One region of the Delftia tsuruhatensis genome, then DNA from elsewhere that is predicted to be linked to it. Evidence: riboswitches for the same ligand, from Rfam matches in the RefSeq annotation. Region 1 holds a riboswitch; the other holds the start of a gene.
The links. A riboswitch is a leader RNA that binds a small molecule or an ion and turns the genes downstream of it on or off. The one in region 1 is predicted to bind thiamine pyrophosphate.
Positions count from the first base shown of each region.

Region 1 (6,048 bases):
CCTGCATTCCGGCGGCAATGCCGTCCTGTTCGGAAATACCCTTGGCGGCGGCGAATTCGCGCACTTCCTGGGTGATCTTCATGGAGCAGAACTTGGGGCCGCACATGGAGCAGAAGTGGGCGACCTTGGCGCTGTCCTTGGGCAGGGTCTCGTCGTGGAAGGCGCGCGCAGTGTCGGGGTCCAGGCCCAGGTTGAACTGGTCTTCCCAGCGGAAGTCGAAGCGCGCCTGGCTGAGCGCGTCGTCGCGGGCGCGGGCGCCGGGGTGGCCCTTGGCGACGTCGGCGGCGTGGGCGGCGATCTTGTAGGCGATGATGCCCTGCTTGACGTCGTCGCGGTCGGGCAGGCCCAGGTGTTCCTTGGGCGTGACGTAGCACAGCATGGCCGTGCCGAACCAGCCGATCATGGCCGCGCCGATGGCGCTGGCGATGTGGTCGTAGCCGGGGGCGATGTCGATGGTCAGCGGGCCCAAGGTGTAGAACGGCGCCTCGTGGCAGTGCTTGAGCTGCTCGGTCATGTTGGCCTGGATCATGTGCATGGGCACGTGGCCAGGGCCTTCGATCATGGTCTGCACGTCGTGCTTCCAGGCCAGCTGGGTCAACTCGCCCAGGGTCTGCAGTTCGGCGAACTGGGCCTCGTCATTGGCGTCCGATGCGCAGCCGGGGCGCAGGCCGTCGCCCAGCGAGAAGCTGACGTCGTACTGCTTCATGATGTCGCAGATGTCCTCGAAATGCTCGTACAGGAAGCTTTCGCGGTGGTGGGCCATGCACCACTTGGCCATGATGGAGCCACCGCGCGAGACGATGCCCGTGCGGCGCTGGGCCGTGAGGTGGATGTAGGCCAGGCGCACCCCGGCGTGGATGGTGAAGTAGTCCACGCCCTGCTCGGCCTGCTCGATCAGCGTGTCGCGGAAGATCTCCCAGGTCAGGTCCTCGGCGATGCCGCCGACCTTCTCCAGCGCCTGGTAGATGGGCACGGTGCCGATGGGCACGGGCGAGTTGCGGATGATCCAGTCGCGCGTGGTGTGGATGTTCTTGCCCGTGGACAGGTCCATGACGTTGTCCGCGCCCCAGCGGATGGCCCAGACCAGCTTTTCCACCTCTTCCTCGATGCTGGAGGTCACGGCCGAGTTGCCGATGTTGGCGTTGATCTTGACCTTGAAGTTGCGCCCGATGGCCATGGGCTCGATCTCGGGGTGGTTGATGTTGGCCGGGATGATGGCGCGGCCGCGCGCCACTTCGTCGCGCACGAACTCGGGCGTGATGATCCTGGGGATGGCCGCGCCCAGGCTGTTGCCGGCCAGGCGCAGCTCGCGCGCGGCGTCCTTCTGGTACTCGGCCATCCATTCGCGGCGGCCGTTCTCGCGCAGGGCCACGTATTCCATCTCGGGCGTGATGATGCCCTTCCTGGCGTAGTGCATCTGGGTGACGTTGCCGCCGCTTTTCGCGCGGCGGGGCTGGCGTTGCAGCGATGCGGCCTCGGCGCGCAGGCGGGCCACGCGCTCGTCCTCCTCGCCGCGCTTGCCGCCATCGTCCAGGGCCTGGCGCAGGCGGCCGGCGTAGTACTCGCTGTCGCCGCGCGCCTCGATCCAGGCGTTGCGCACGCCCGGCAGGCCGCTGCGCACGTCGATGGCCACGCTCGGGTCGGTGTAGGGACCCGAGGTGTCGTAGACGCTGACCTGCTCGCCATTGGTCAGCTGGATGTCGCGCACGGGCACGCGCAGGTCGCTGTGCAGCGCGCCCTGCAGATAGCTCTTGGTGGATGACGGGAAGGGCTGGCGCGATTGTGCCAGCAGTTCGGCGAAGCGCTGCGCGTCGGGAGCCGCGCCTGCGGCGGGGGTGAAGATCGGATCGGGAGCGTTCATGTCGGTTCCTTGCAGTCAAAGCGTTGCTTGTCAACGCTCCGGGAACCGGACACTCCTTGGGCTTTGCCACGGCCGCGCACCGATGCCGGTGTGGGCCTGCCAGGGCCTGTCGGCCTTGGCCCCTGATGGCCGCGCACGCCAAGGTGCGCGAGCATCCTTGGGTGGCAAGGGCCGATGCGCAGGGACGATGGGCCTTGCGGCCCGTGTCCGCGAGCCGGGGGCTGCGGACGTCTTCCTCTGGTTTCGGCCCTGCTTCAGGGTCCCGCTCTTCTTCCGCCGGTATGAACCGGATCAAGTTCGTCGGGTTCGCCGCCTGGCCCATGCAGCGCATGGACCGGTTGGCATCTCAGTGCATCAGCACACCCCGGAGCAGCGGCCAGTATAGGCGATGGCAGGCCGTCGCCCGGCTACGGGTTTGCCCGATGCCAGCGCCAGCCTTCAGGCGAAGCCGCGCAGCTCGCCCCACTCGGCCAGCGGTGCGCGCGTGGCGCGCCAGCCGTTGATGGGCGCGCTCCTGTCCTCGTAGCCCAGCGCGATGCCGAAGGCCACGTGGTAGCCCTCGGGCAGGGGCAGCGCCCGGGTCACGGCCTCGTTGTAGCGGCGCCAGAAGCCCTGGGCGCAGGTGGCCAGGCCATGGGCACAGGCCAGCAGCATGAAGGACTGCAGGTAGATGCCCAGGTCCGTCCACTGCGGCAGGCCCATGCGCTCGTCCACGGCCACGATCAGGCCCACGGGCGCGCCGAAGAAGCGGCCGTTGCGTGCCAGTTGCTCCAGGCGCGCGGGCTTGTCCTCGCGCGGGATGCCCAGCGACTGGTACAGCTCCTCGCCGTTGGCGAAGCGCCGGCTGCGGTAGGGCTCCCACAGGTTGGGCGGGTAGGACAGGCCCGGCCGGGCGTCGTCGGGCTGGGCGGCTGCGACGGCATCCAGCAACTGCTGCAGCGGCTCGCCCGTCAGCGCCAGCACGCGCCAGGGCTGGAGGTTGCCGCCCGAGGCCGCCTGGGCCGCCTGTTCCATCAGACTGCGCACCAGGGCCGCATCGGGCACCCGGGGCAGGAAGGCGCGCACGGAGCGGCGCGCATGCAAGGCCTGTTCAACGTTCATGCTGGCTTCTGTCTCCTGAAAGAATCGTCTTCGCTGCGGGCTCACTTGCCCAGGATCTGGTCGATCCTGTCCTTCTGGAAGGCCTGCGGACGCTCGGACTCGCAGGGCACGCAGTCGCCCACCTTGCTGCCGGCCGAGAGCTTGGCGATCGCCTCCCACAGCAGCGCGATCTGCTGCTCGTGGGCCGACGCGCCTTCGCTGAGGCTGCGCATGGCCTGGGCCACGGGGTCCACCTCCTGGGTGATGCCATAGGCCGTGAACGGCTGGGGCGCGGCGGCAGCCGGCACCTTGATGGCATCGGCCCCGGCAACGGCCTGCTCCTGCTCGGTCACATCCGCGCTGTGGCCGTTCTTGCTGGGAATGATGCGCGCGGGAATGCCCACGGCCGTGGCGCCCGCAGGCACGGGCTTGATGACCACGGCATTGCTGCCGATCTTGGCGCCGTCGCCCACCTCGAAGCCGCCCAGCACCTTGGCGCCCGCGCTGACCACCACGTCGCGGCCCAGCGTGGGATGGCGCTTGGCACCCTTGTACAGCGAGGTGCCGCCCAGGGTCACGCCGTGGTAGATGGTGCAGCCGTCGCCCACCACGGCCGTCTCGCCGATGACGACGCCCATGCCATGGTCGATGAAGACGCGCTCGCCGATGACGGCGCCGGGGTGGATCTCGATGCCCGTCAGCCAGCGGCCGATGTGCGAGATGAAGCGCCCCAGCCACTTGAGGCCATGGTTCCAGCACCAGTGCGCCGGGCGCTGCAGCCAGATCGCATGCAGCCCCGGATAACAGGTGATGACCTCCCAGGTGCTGCGTGCCGCGGGGTCGCGGTCGAGGATGCACTGGATATCGGAGCGCAGGCGGTCAAGCATCTAGGGGCTGGTTATTGTTGACAAGACCGCTCAGTCTAGCGGTTCGGTGGGGTGCTCTGCAGCATGGCCTTCGCGACACCGCGCAGGATGTGGATTTCCTCGGTGGTCAGTTGCGAGCGATTGAAAAGCTGGTTCAGGCGCGGCATGAGCTTCTTGGGCGCTGCCGGATCGAGGAAGCCGATGTGCGCCAGCGCCTGCTCCCAATGGCCCAGCATGCCGGCCACCTGGGCCGCGTCGGCGCGCTGCGGCGCGGGCGTGTGCTCCACCACGGGAAAGCCGCCCAGCGCCTGGCGCCACTCATAGGCCACGACCTGGATGGCCGCCCCCAGGTTCAGCGAGCCGAACTGCGGATTGGACGGAATCGACAGCGCCACATCGCTGCGATAGACATCCTCGTTGCTCATGCCGAAGCGCTCGCAGCCGAACAGGAAGGCCACGCCCGACTGGTTGCAGCGCGGAGCCGGTGCATCCGAAGGCAGCGCGGCTTCATCGGGCGCAGCCGGCACATCCAGCGCTCCGCTGAGCAGCAACTCGAAATGCTGGCGCGGCGTGCGCGTGGGCGGGCCGAAGTCGCGCGGCGTCATGGCCGTGGCGCACAGGTGGCTGATGCCGTCCAGCGCTTCTTCCAGCGTCTCGACCACGCGGGCATTGCCCAGCACGTCCAGGGCGCCGCTGGCGCGCTGTATGGTCTCTTCCTTGCGCAGCACGTTGGGCCAGCGCGGGCGCACCAGCACCAGGTCGTCGAAGCCCATGGTCTTCAGGGCGCGGGCGGCGGCGCCGACGTTGCCGGCGTGGCTGGTCTCTATCAGTACGAATCGGGTTTTCATGGCATGGCGGGCTTGGCAGCCGGCGCGCGCCGGGCAGAGTCCCCAGGGTGGAACGGGTCGCGCAGCACAAATCGGGCAAGCCGGTTAAAATTGCGCGCTATTGTCGCCGCCCCGCATCGCCGGACGCGGCTTTTTCCGTTCTTATCCGCGTCAAACAGCCTGCTATTCGCCACTGCGGCACAACCGCATGCGCAGCCGCTGCCCCGCCCACGCTTCACAATCTATGTCGACCAACCTGCATCCCATGCTCAACGTGGCCATCAAGGCCGCACGCGCCGCCGGCGCCATCATCAACCGCGCGGCCCTGGACGTGGAATCCGTGCGCGTCGCACAGAAGCAGGTCAACGACTTCGTGACCGAGGTGGACAAGGCGGCCGAGCAGGCCATCATCGAGACGCTGCTGGGCGCCTACCCCGGCCACGGCATCCTGGCCGAGGAATCGGGCAAGGAATTCGGCGCCAAGAACTCCGACTACGTCTGGATCATCGATCCGCTGGACGGCACCACCAACTTCATCCACGGCTTCCCCGTGTACTGCGTGAGCATCGCGCTGGCCTTCAAGGGCAAGGTCGAGCATGCCGTGGTCTATGACCCCTCGCGCAACGACCTGTTCACGGCCACGCGCGGCCGTGGCGCCTACCTGAACGACCGCCGCATCCGCGTGTCCAAGCGCATCCAGCTCAAGGACAGCCTGATCTCCACGGGCTTCCCCTTCCGCCGTGGCGACAACTTCAAGCAGTACATGAACATGCTGGGCGACGTGATGCAGGAAACCGCCGGCGTTCGCCGCCCCGGCGCCGCCGCGCTGGACCTGGCCTACGTGGCAGCCGGCTTTGCCGATGGCTTCTTTGAAAGCGGGCTGCAGATCTGGGACGTGGCCGCCGGCAGCCTGCTGGTGACCGAGGCCGGTGGCCTGGTCGGCAATTTCACGGGTGAGGCCGACTTCCTGGAGCAGAAGGAATGCCTGGCGGGCAATCCGCGCATCTATGGGGCGCTGGTGGGCATCGTTGGCAAGTACAGCAAGTTCGCCACGGCGGGCGAGAAGGCCGGCGTGCGCCAGGCGCTGGCCGAGGACGGTCGGGCGGCCGAGCAGCCCGCCCCCGATGCCGACGCCGATGCCGAGGAATCGGCCCAGCCCGGGCAGCAGCCCGGCGCCTGATACAGATCACATTCAGCGCGGCCCCAGGCCCAGCCTGGGCACCAGCGCCGCGTAGAACGCGGCATCCCTGTCGATGACCGCCTGGAACGCAGCGGCATCCATGTAGGCCCAGCCCAGATGGGCCTTGCCGAGCGCATCGCGGAACACCGCGTCATCGGCGGCCTTGCGCGCCACCTCTCCGAGCCGGGCGACGACCTCGGCCGGTGTGGACCGGGGCACGGCCAGCCCGCGCCA
Region 1 covers NZ_LR813084.1:4,455,425-4,461,472, forward strand. The annotation lists gene thiC (phosphomethylpyrimidine synthase ThiC) at 1-1,861, opposite strand, end outside; TPP riboswitch at 2,113-2,238, opposite strand; gene L1Z78_RS20290 (nitroreductase) at 2,300-2,962, opposite strand; gene cysE (serine O-acetyltransferase) at 3,004-3,828, opposite strand; gene L1Z78_RS20300 (RNA methyltransferase) at 3,864-4,655, opposite strand; gene L1Z78_RS20305 (inositol monophosphatase family protein) at 4,879-5,814, shown strand; gene L1Z78_RS20310 (tripartite tricarboxylate transporter substrate binding protein) at 5,827-6,048, opposite strand, start outside.

Region 2 (6,048 bases), 2.1 Mb from region 1:
GAACGGCGTGGGCAGCGTCATCGATGCATCGCTGCTCAGGCTGGGGCACAGGCGTGACGTGGCCGTGCAGTTGCCCAGCGTGCTGGCCGCGCCCTTCATCGTGGCGCATTCGGACATGCTGCTGACGCTGCCGCGCCGGGTGGCGCTGGAACTGGCGCGCATGCTGCCCGTGTCCCTGCATCCGGCGCCTTTCGAAGCGCCTGCCTATACCTTGCAGGTGCTCTTTCACGCGCGCCATGCGCAGATGCCGGGACATCGCTGGATGCGGGAGCTGCTGCTGTCCGTGCTGACATAGCCGGGGCCGTGGGCCGGCTGTCGCCAGGGCCGGCCACGGACTGACTTCAGCCCCCATTCAGCGGCCCTTCAGCGGCCCTTCAGCCTGCATGCACGGATGGCGCAGGGACGGTCCTACATTGCCGGCGTGCCCATTTGCGGGCATGTCTGCATCAGCAACAAGGAGGACCATCCATGAAGCCATTTTTCCACCCTCGCGCATGGCCTGTCGCGGCCGGCATGGCCGCCGTCACCGCCATCACCGCCGTGGCCTTCGGCCTGGCGGCCTGCGGCGGGGGCTCTTCGGGCAGCACCCGTCCCGGCGCGCGCATCTGGGGCTATATCCAGCTGCCCGACGGCAACAAGATGCGCTACTCGGTCGTCTTTCCCGAAGGACCGGGGCCGTTTCCCGTGCTGATGGAATACGACGGCTATGCCTCGGGCTCGCTCATCCCGAAGGATACGCAGAGCTGGACCCGGGAAGGCTATGCGGTGATGGGCCTGAACGTGCCGGGCACGGGCTGCTCCACCGGAGAGGACCAGTGGGCCGACGAGTCGGTGGGCGCGGCCGGGGCGCATGCGGTGGAGTGGGCCGCGCGCCAGCCCTGGTCCACGGGCAAGGTGGGCATGGTGGGCTACTCGTACTCGGGCTACGACCAGCTGTGGGTGGCGGCCCAGCGCCCGCCCAGCCTCAAGGCGATAGCGCCCGGCAAGAACGTGGCCGATCCCTACCGCGACGTGGCCTATCCCGGTGGCATCCAGAACATCGGTTTTCCTGCGAACTGGTGGCGCCAGTTCCCAGAGATCTGGCGAGCGGCAGCCGAGCAGGCGCGCGAGCTCGACGGCGATACCGCCTGCGCCAGGGTGGTCGAGGAGAACATCCGCAAGATCCAGCGCCCCGAGCTGGACATGGCACGCTGGCTGGAAGAGGACCGATTCTTCGGTGCCCGCTACGCCGCCAAGAGCGCCATGTACTCCACCCACCGCATCGACATCCCCACGCTGGGTACCCAGTCCTGGCAGGACGAGCAGGTGGGGCCGCGCATGGGCTATTACGAAGACACCATCGCGCCCGACAGGATGTGGCTGATCAGCTCCAACGGCGACCACCACACCGACAACGCTCCCGTCATCCGCGAGACCATGAAGCGCTTCTATGCCCGCTTCCTCAAGGGCGAGAACAACGGCTTCGAGAAGACGCCGCGCGTGCTGCTGGCGCAGGAGATGCAGTGGACGCAGGCGCCGCAGCCGCAGGCGCTCGACTATGGGCAGCTCAGGCCCTCGGCTGTGGCCAGTTTCGACCGGCTGCCCGTGCGCGTCACGCCCATGTCGCTGTGGCTGCAGCCGGGCGGCAGGCTGGGCGATGCGCCGCCCCAGGCGCAGCGTCAGTCCGCCAGCTATTCCTACCCCCTGCCGGCCTCCGAGGTCAACGAGCCCAAGGAGGATGGGACCATGGGCGAATGGACGGCCAGCCCCGCCCGGGACGGCCTGCTGCGCTTCACCACGGCCCCGCTGCCGCGCACGCTGGGCTTTTATGGCGAGGCCTCGCTGGACCTGTGGCTCAGCGCCACGGCCAACGATACCGATGTGCAGGTCACTCTGTCCGAGGTGCGGCCCGACGGCCAGGAGATGTTCGTGCAGCGCGGCTGGCTGCGCGCCTCCATGCGGGCTCTGGACGGAAAGCGCTCCACCGCGTTGCGGCCCTGGGGTGATTTCACCGAGGCGGCCGTGCGGCCGCTGACGCCTGGCGAGCCCGTGCTGATGCGCGTGGAGATCCAGAAGTTCGCCCATGTGTTCCGTGCCGGCTCCAGCCTGCGCGTGACCCTGGACACGCCTTCGCAGACCGGCTACTGGGCCTTCGGGAACCTGGCCGTGCCGTCGATCAACACCGTCTGGATGGACCGCAGCCGGCCGTCGAAGATCGTGCTGGGCCATATCGCCTATGCGCATGCGCCGGCTTGGCCGGACTGCCGGCGCATGCTGCGCCAGCCCTGCAGGGCCAATGAGGAGCCGGTACCTGACGGCGTGGGGCCCATGCCGCCGTTGTGATGCCCGGCCATGCCCCGGTATTGACTATGAATGAACGTCCGTTCATTATTCGGGGCATGAAGAAGAAGGAAGACATCATCGAACGGCGTGCCGCCATCGTGCAGGCGGCGCTCCAGTGCTTCGTGGACAGGGGCTTTCACTGCACCAGCATGCGCGACATCGCGCAGGCGGCGTCGGTGAGCCTGGGCAACCTGTACAACCATTTCCTCAACAAGGAGGCGCTGATCGCCGAGGTCGCCACGCAGGAGCAGTCCGAACTGCGGCCCCTGCTGGAGGCGCTGGAGCAGGCCGATGCGCCGTCCCTGGAAGGCGTGGCGCGGTTCCTGTCCGCCTGCCAGGCACTGTGCCGGCAACGGGAGTGGGCCGTGCTCAGCGCCGAATGCCTGGCCGAGATCGCCCGCACGCCCGCGCTGGCGCCGGCCTTCGAGGCCAACCGCAGGCGCATGCTCGACGCGCTGGCCGGCTTCATCGAGCGTGGTGTGGGGCGGGGCTGCTTCAAGCCCCCCGTTGCGGCGCGCCTGGTCGCACAACTGCTGCTCGATGCGGTCGAGAGCGATGCCTTGCGCGTCGCGCTGGCCGTGACCCCGCCAGCGGACGCCGCATCCCAGCCGGCCGTGGATGTGCTGGACCCCGCCTTGCTGCGCTGCCTGCTGGGAGTGGCGGCATGATCCACGGCGCCAAAGGCATCGCCGGTCACAAAAGCCGTTCCCGCCTGGCGGGGCTGGACCTGGCGCGCTACTTCGCGCTGGCCGGGATGGTGTTCGTCAATTTCAGGCAGGCCATGCATCCGGCATCGGAGGCGCCGGGCTGGCTGCTGGCGCTGTTCCATTTCCTGGAAGGCAAGGCCTCGGCCACCTTCGTGGTGCTGGCGGGCCTGGGCCTGGTGCTGGCCACGCGCTCGCAGGAGCGAGCCACGGCGCGCATCTGGACGCTGCGCCGCGCGCTGTTCCTGCTGGTGGCGGGGGGGCTGAACCTGCTGATCTTCCCGGCCGACATCATCCATTACTACGCGGTCTACTTCGTGCTGGCCATCGCCTGGCTGCAGACCGGACCCCGTGCGCTGCTGGCCGGCATCCTGGGCGTGGCCCTGGCCTCCACATGGGCTTTGCTGCACCTGGACTACAGCCAGGGCTGGGACTGGGCCTCCCTGTCCTACGAGGGGCTGTGGGAGCCCGCAGGCTTTGCGCGCAACCTGCTGTTCAACGGATTCCACCCCGTGCTGCCGTGGTTCGCCTTCTTCCTGTACGGCATGCTGCTGGCACGCCTGCCGCTGGCAAAGGCGTCGGTGCAAGGGGCACTGGTGGCCGCAGGCGCAGCCATGTCGGGACTGGCCTGCGCCCTGGCGTGGCTGGGGGGCGATGGTCCATGGGCGCCCTGGCTGGCCACCAGCCCCATGCCACCGGGGCCTGCCTACCTGCTGATGGGCCTGGGCTGCGCCAGCATCGCCATCGGTGCCTGCCTGCGGCTGGCCGAGCGCTGGCCCGAGGGCCCGTGGCGCGGCCTGCTGCCTGCGGGGCGCATGACGCTCACCCTCTACCTGGCCCATATCCTCATCGGCATGGGCATCCTGGAGGCCATGGGCGCGCTGGACGGCACGCGCGGCCTTGGCGATGTGGCATGGGCCGCCACGCTGTACCTGCTCATGGCCACCGTGGCCGCATGGGCCTGGGGCCGCAAGGTGGCCCAGGGCCCGGTGGAGTGGGTGATGCGGCGGCTGACGGCAGTGGGTTAGCCCCTGGCAGGGGGCATGCCTTCGGCCTGCGCCTTTGGCGGCCCTGCGGTAAGATAGCCCTCCGCTCCGGGGTGCACGCCAGTGCTGAGATCCACACCCGAGAACTTGAACCGGGTCATTCCGGCGGAAGAAGAGCTTGCACCCCCGCATGGCCTGCCATGGGCCAGGAGCCATGGGCGGGGGAGCCTTCGGAGCATCACGTCCCAGCTCTCGAAGGAATTCCATGGACAAGGCCCGGCCCCAGGCGGCTTCTCTGGTCGCAGACCTGCTCGCATTCATCGCCATGGATGGCTGCACCGACGAGCAGTTCGATGCACTTGCGCTGCGGCTGTTCGCCCACCAGTACGAATTCAATGCACCGTTTCGCAGCTTCTGCCAGCGGCGGGGCGCCACGCTGCGCAATGTGAAGACCTGGAGCGACATCCCGGCCGTCCCCATCGACGCCTTCAAGGCCATGGAGCTGCGCAGCGAGCCGGCCTCGCCCACGGAGCGCGTGTTCATGACCAGCGGTACCACGGGCCAGGCCAAGGGCATGTCTGCGCGCGGACGGCATTTCCATCCCGCGCTCGATGTCTATGACCTGTCCATGAAGCGCCACTTCGCGCAGCGCTTCATGGCAGGACAGGAGCGCATGCCCATGGGCATCCTCTTTCCGGACGAGCAGGCCATGCCCCACTCCTCGCTGGCCCACTACCTGGCGCTGGCCAGGTCGGAATTCGGCACCGAGGACAGCCGCTACTTCCTGACCCCCGAGGGCCTGGACATGGCGGGCCTGTGCGCCGTGCTGGAGGCGTCCGAGCGCAGCGGCCGGCCCCATGCGCTGCTGGGTGCCAGCTTCAGCCTGGTACATGTGATGGACGCCTTGCGCGCGCAGGGACGCAGTTTCCGGCTGCCGGCAGGCAGCCGCATCCTGGACACGGGTGGCTACAAGGGACAGTCGCGCGAACTGCCGCTGGAGGATTTCTATGCCGGCCTGACGCAGTTGCTGGGCGTGCCGCGCAGCCACTGCATCAACATGTACGGCATGACCGAGCTGAGCACGCAGTTCTATGACGACGGCAATGCCACGCTGCCCTCGGTCAAGTCGGGGCCGCACTGGATACGCTCGCGCCTGGTCGAGCCCGTCACGGGCCGTAGCGTGGCGCCCGGCGAGCGCGGCATCCTCGTGCACTGCGATCTGGCCAACTACAACGCGGTCACCACCATCCTCACGGAAGACGTGGGCCTGTGGGCAGGCCATGGCCAAGCGGGTGGCTTCCTGTTGTTGGGCCGTGCCGAGGGCGCGGCCGCCAAGGGCTGCTCGCTGGCGGTCGAGGAATTCGTGAAAGCCGCCGCCGCATGAGGGTGGAACGGATCACGGCCGGCTACCTGCCCGAACTGCCTGGTCTACGCGAGGCCGAGCTGCAGTGGCAGGTGCTGCCCTTCGAGCGCGATGGCGTGCGGCTGGAAGTGGCCGTGCCCGTGCTGACGGGCCCGCAGATGCAGGCGCTCGCCGACCGGGTTCGCCAGGCGGCCGACCGCCACTTGAGGTGCATGCCGGTGGCCGAGATCATCGGGGCCATCGACCGTGCCATCGCCCGCCTGCTGGACAGGCATGACCCCTGGCGCCGCCAGGCCGACGCCTGGCTGCCCGTGGTTACCGGCTATGACGCGGACATGGTGCGGCTGGGGTTGACGGGCTTTTTCAAGACGTTCCGCGCGCCGCAGCTGCGGCGTTTCGTGGCCGAGGACTTCGCCAACCCGGCCGTGCTCGACGGCTTTGAGCCCGCGCCCAAGGGCGGCGCGGTGCGCGCCTTCGGACCTGACCTGCTGGTGCACAGCTGGGCCGGCAATGTGCCCGCGCTGTCGCTGTGGAGCCTGGTCTGCGGCCTGCTGGTCAAGGCGCCGGCCATTGGCAAGCTGGCCAGCGCCGAGCCCTTGTTCGCGGGCTGGTTCGCGCGGCTGCTGGCCGAGGTCCATCCGCCGCTGGCCGATTGCCTGGCCGTGGTGTGGTG
Region 2 covers NZ_LR813084.1:2,328,313-2,334,360, forward strand. The annotation lists gene L1Z78_RS10600 (LysR family transcriptional regulator) at 1-295, shown strand, start outside; gene L1Z78_RS10605 (CocE/NonD family hydrolase) at 469-2,322, shown strand; gene L1Z78_RS10610 (TetR/AcrR family transcriptional regulator) at 2,379-2,990, shown strand; gene L1Z78_RS10615 (DUF418 domain-containing protein) at 2,987-4,054, shown strand; TPP riboswitch at 4,112-4,203, shown strand; gene L1Z78_RS10620 (long-chain fatty acid--CoA ligase) at 4,278-5,396, shown strand; gene L1Z78_RS10625 (acyl-CoA reductase) at 5,393-6,048, shown strand, end outside.
Region 2: it holds a riboswitch for thiamine pyrophosphate, as region 1 does, so the genes downstream of both, L1Z78_RS10620 (long-chain fatty acid--CoA ligase) here and thiC (phosphomethylpyrimidine synthase ThiC) in region 1, are expected to answer to the same signal.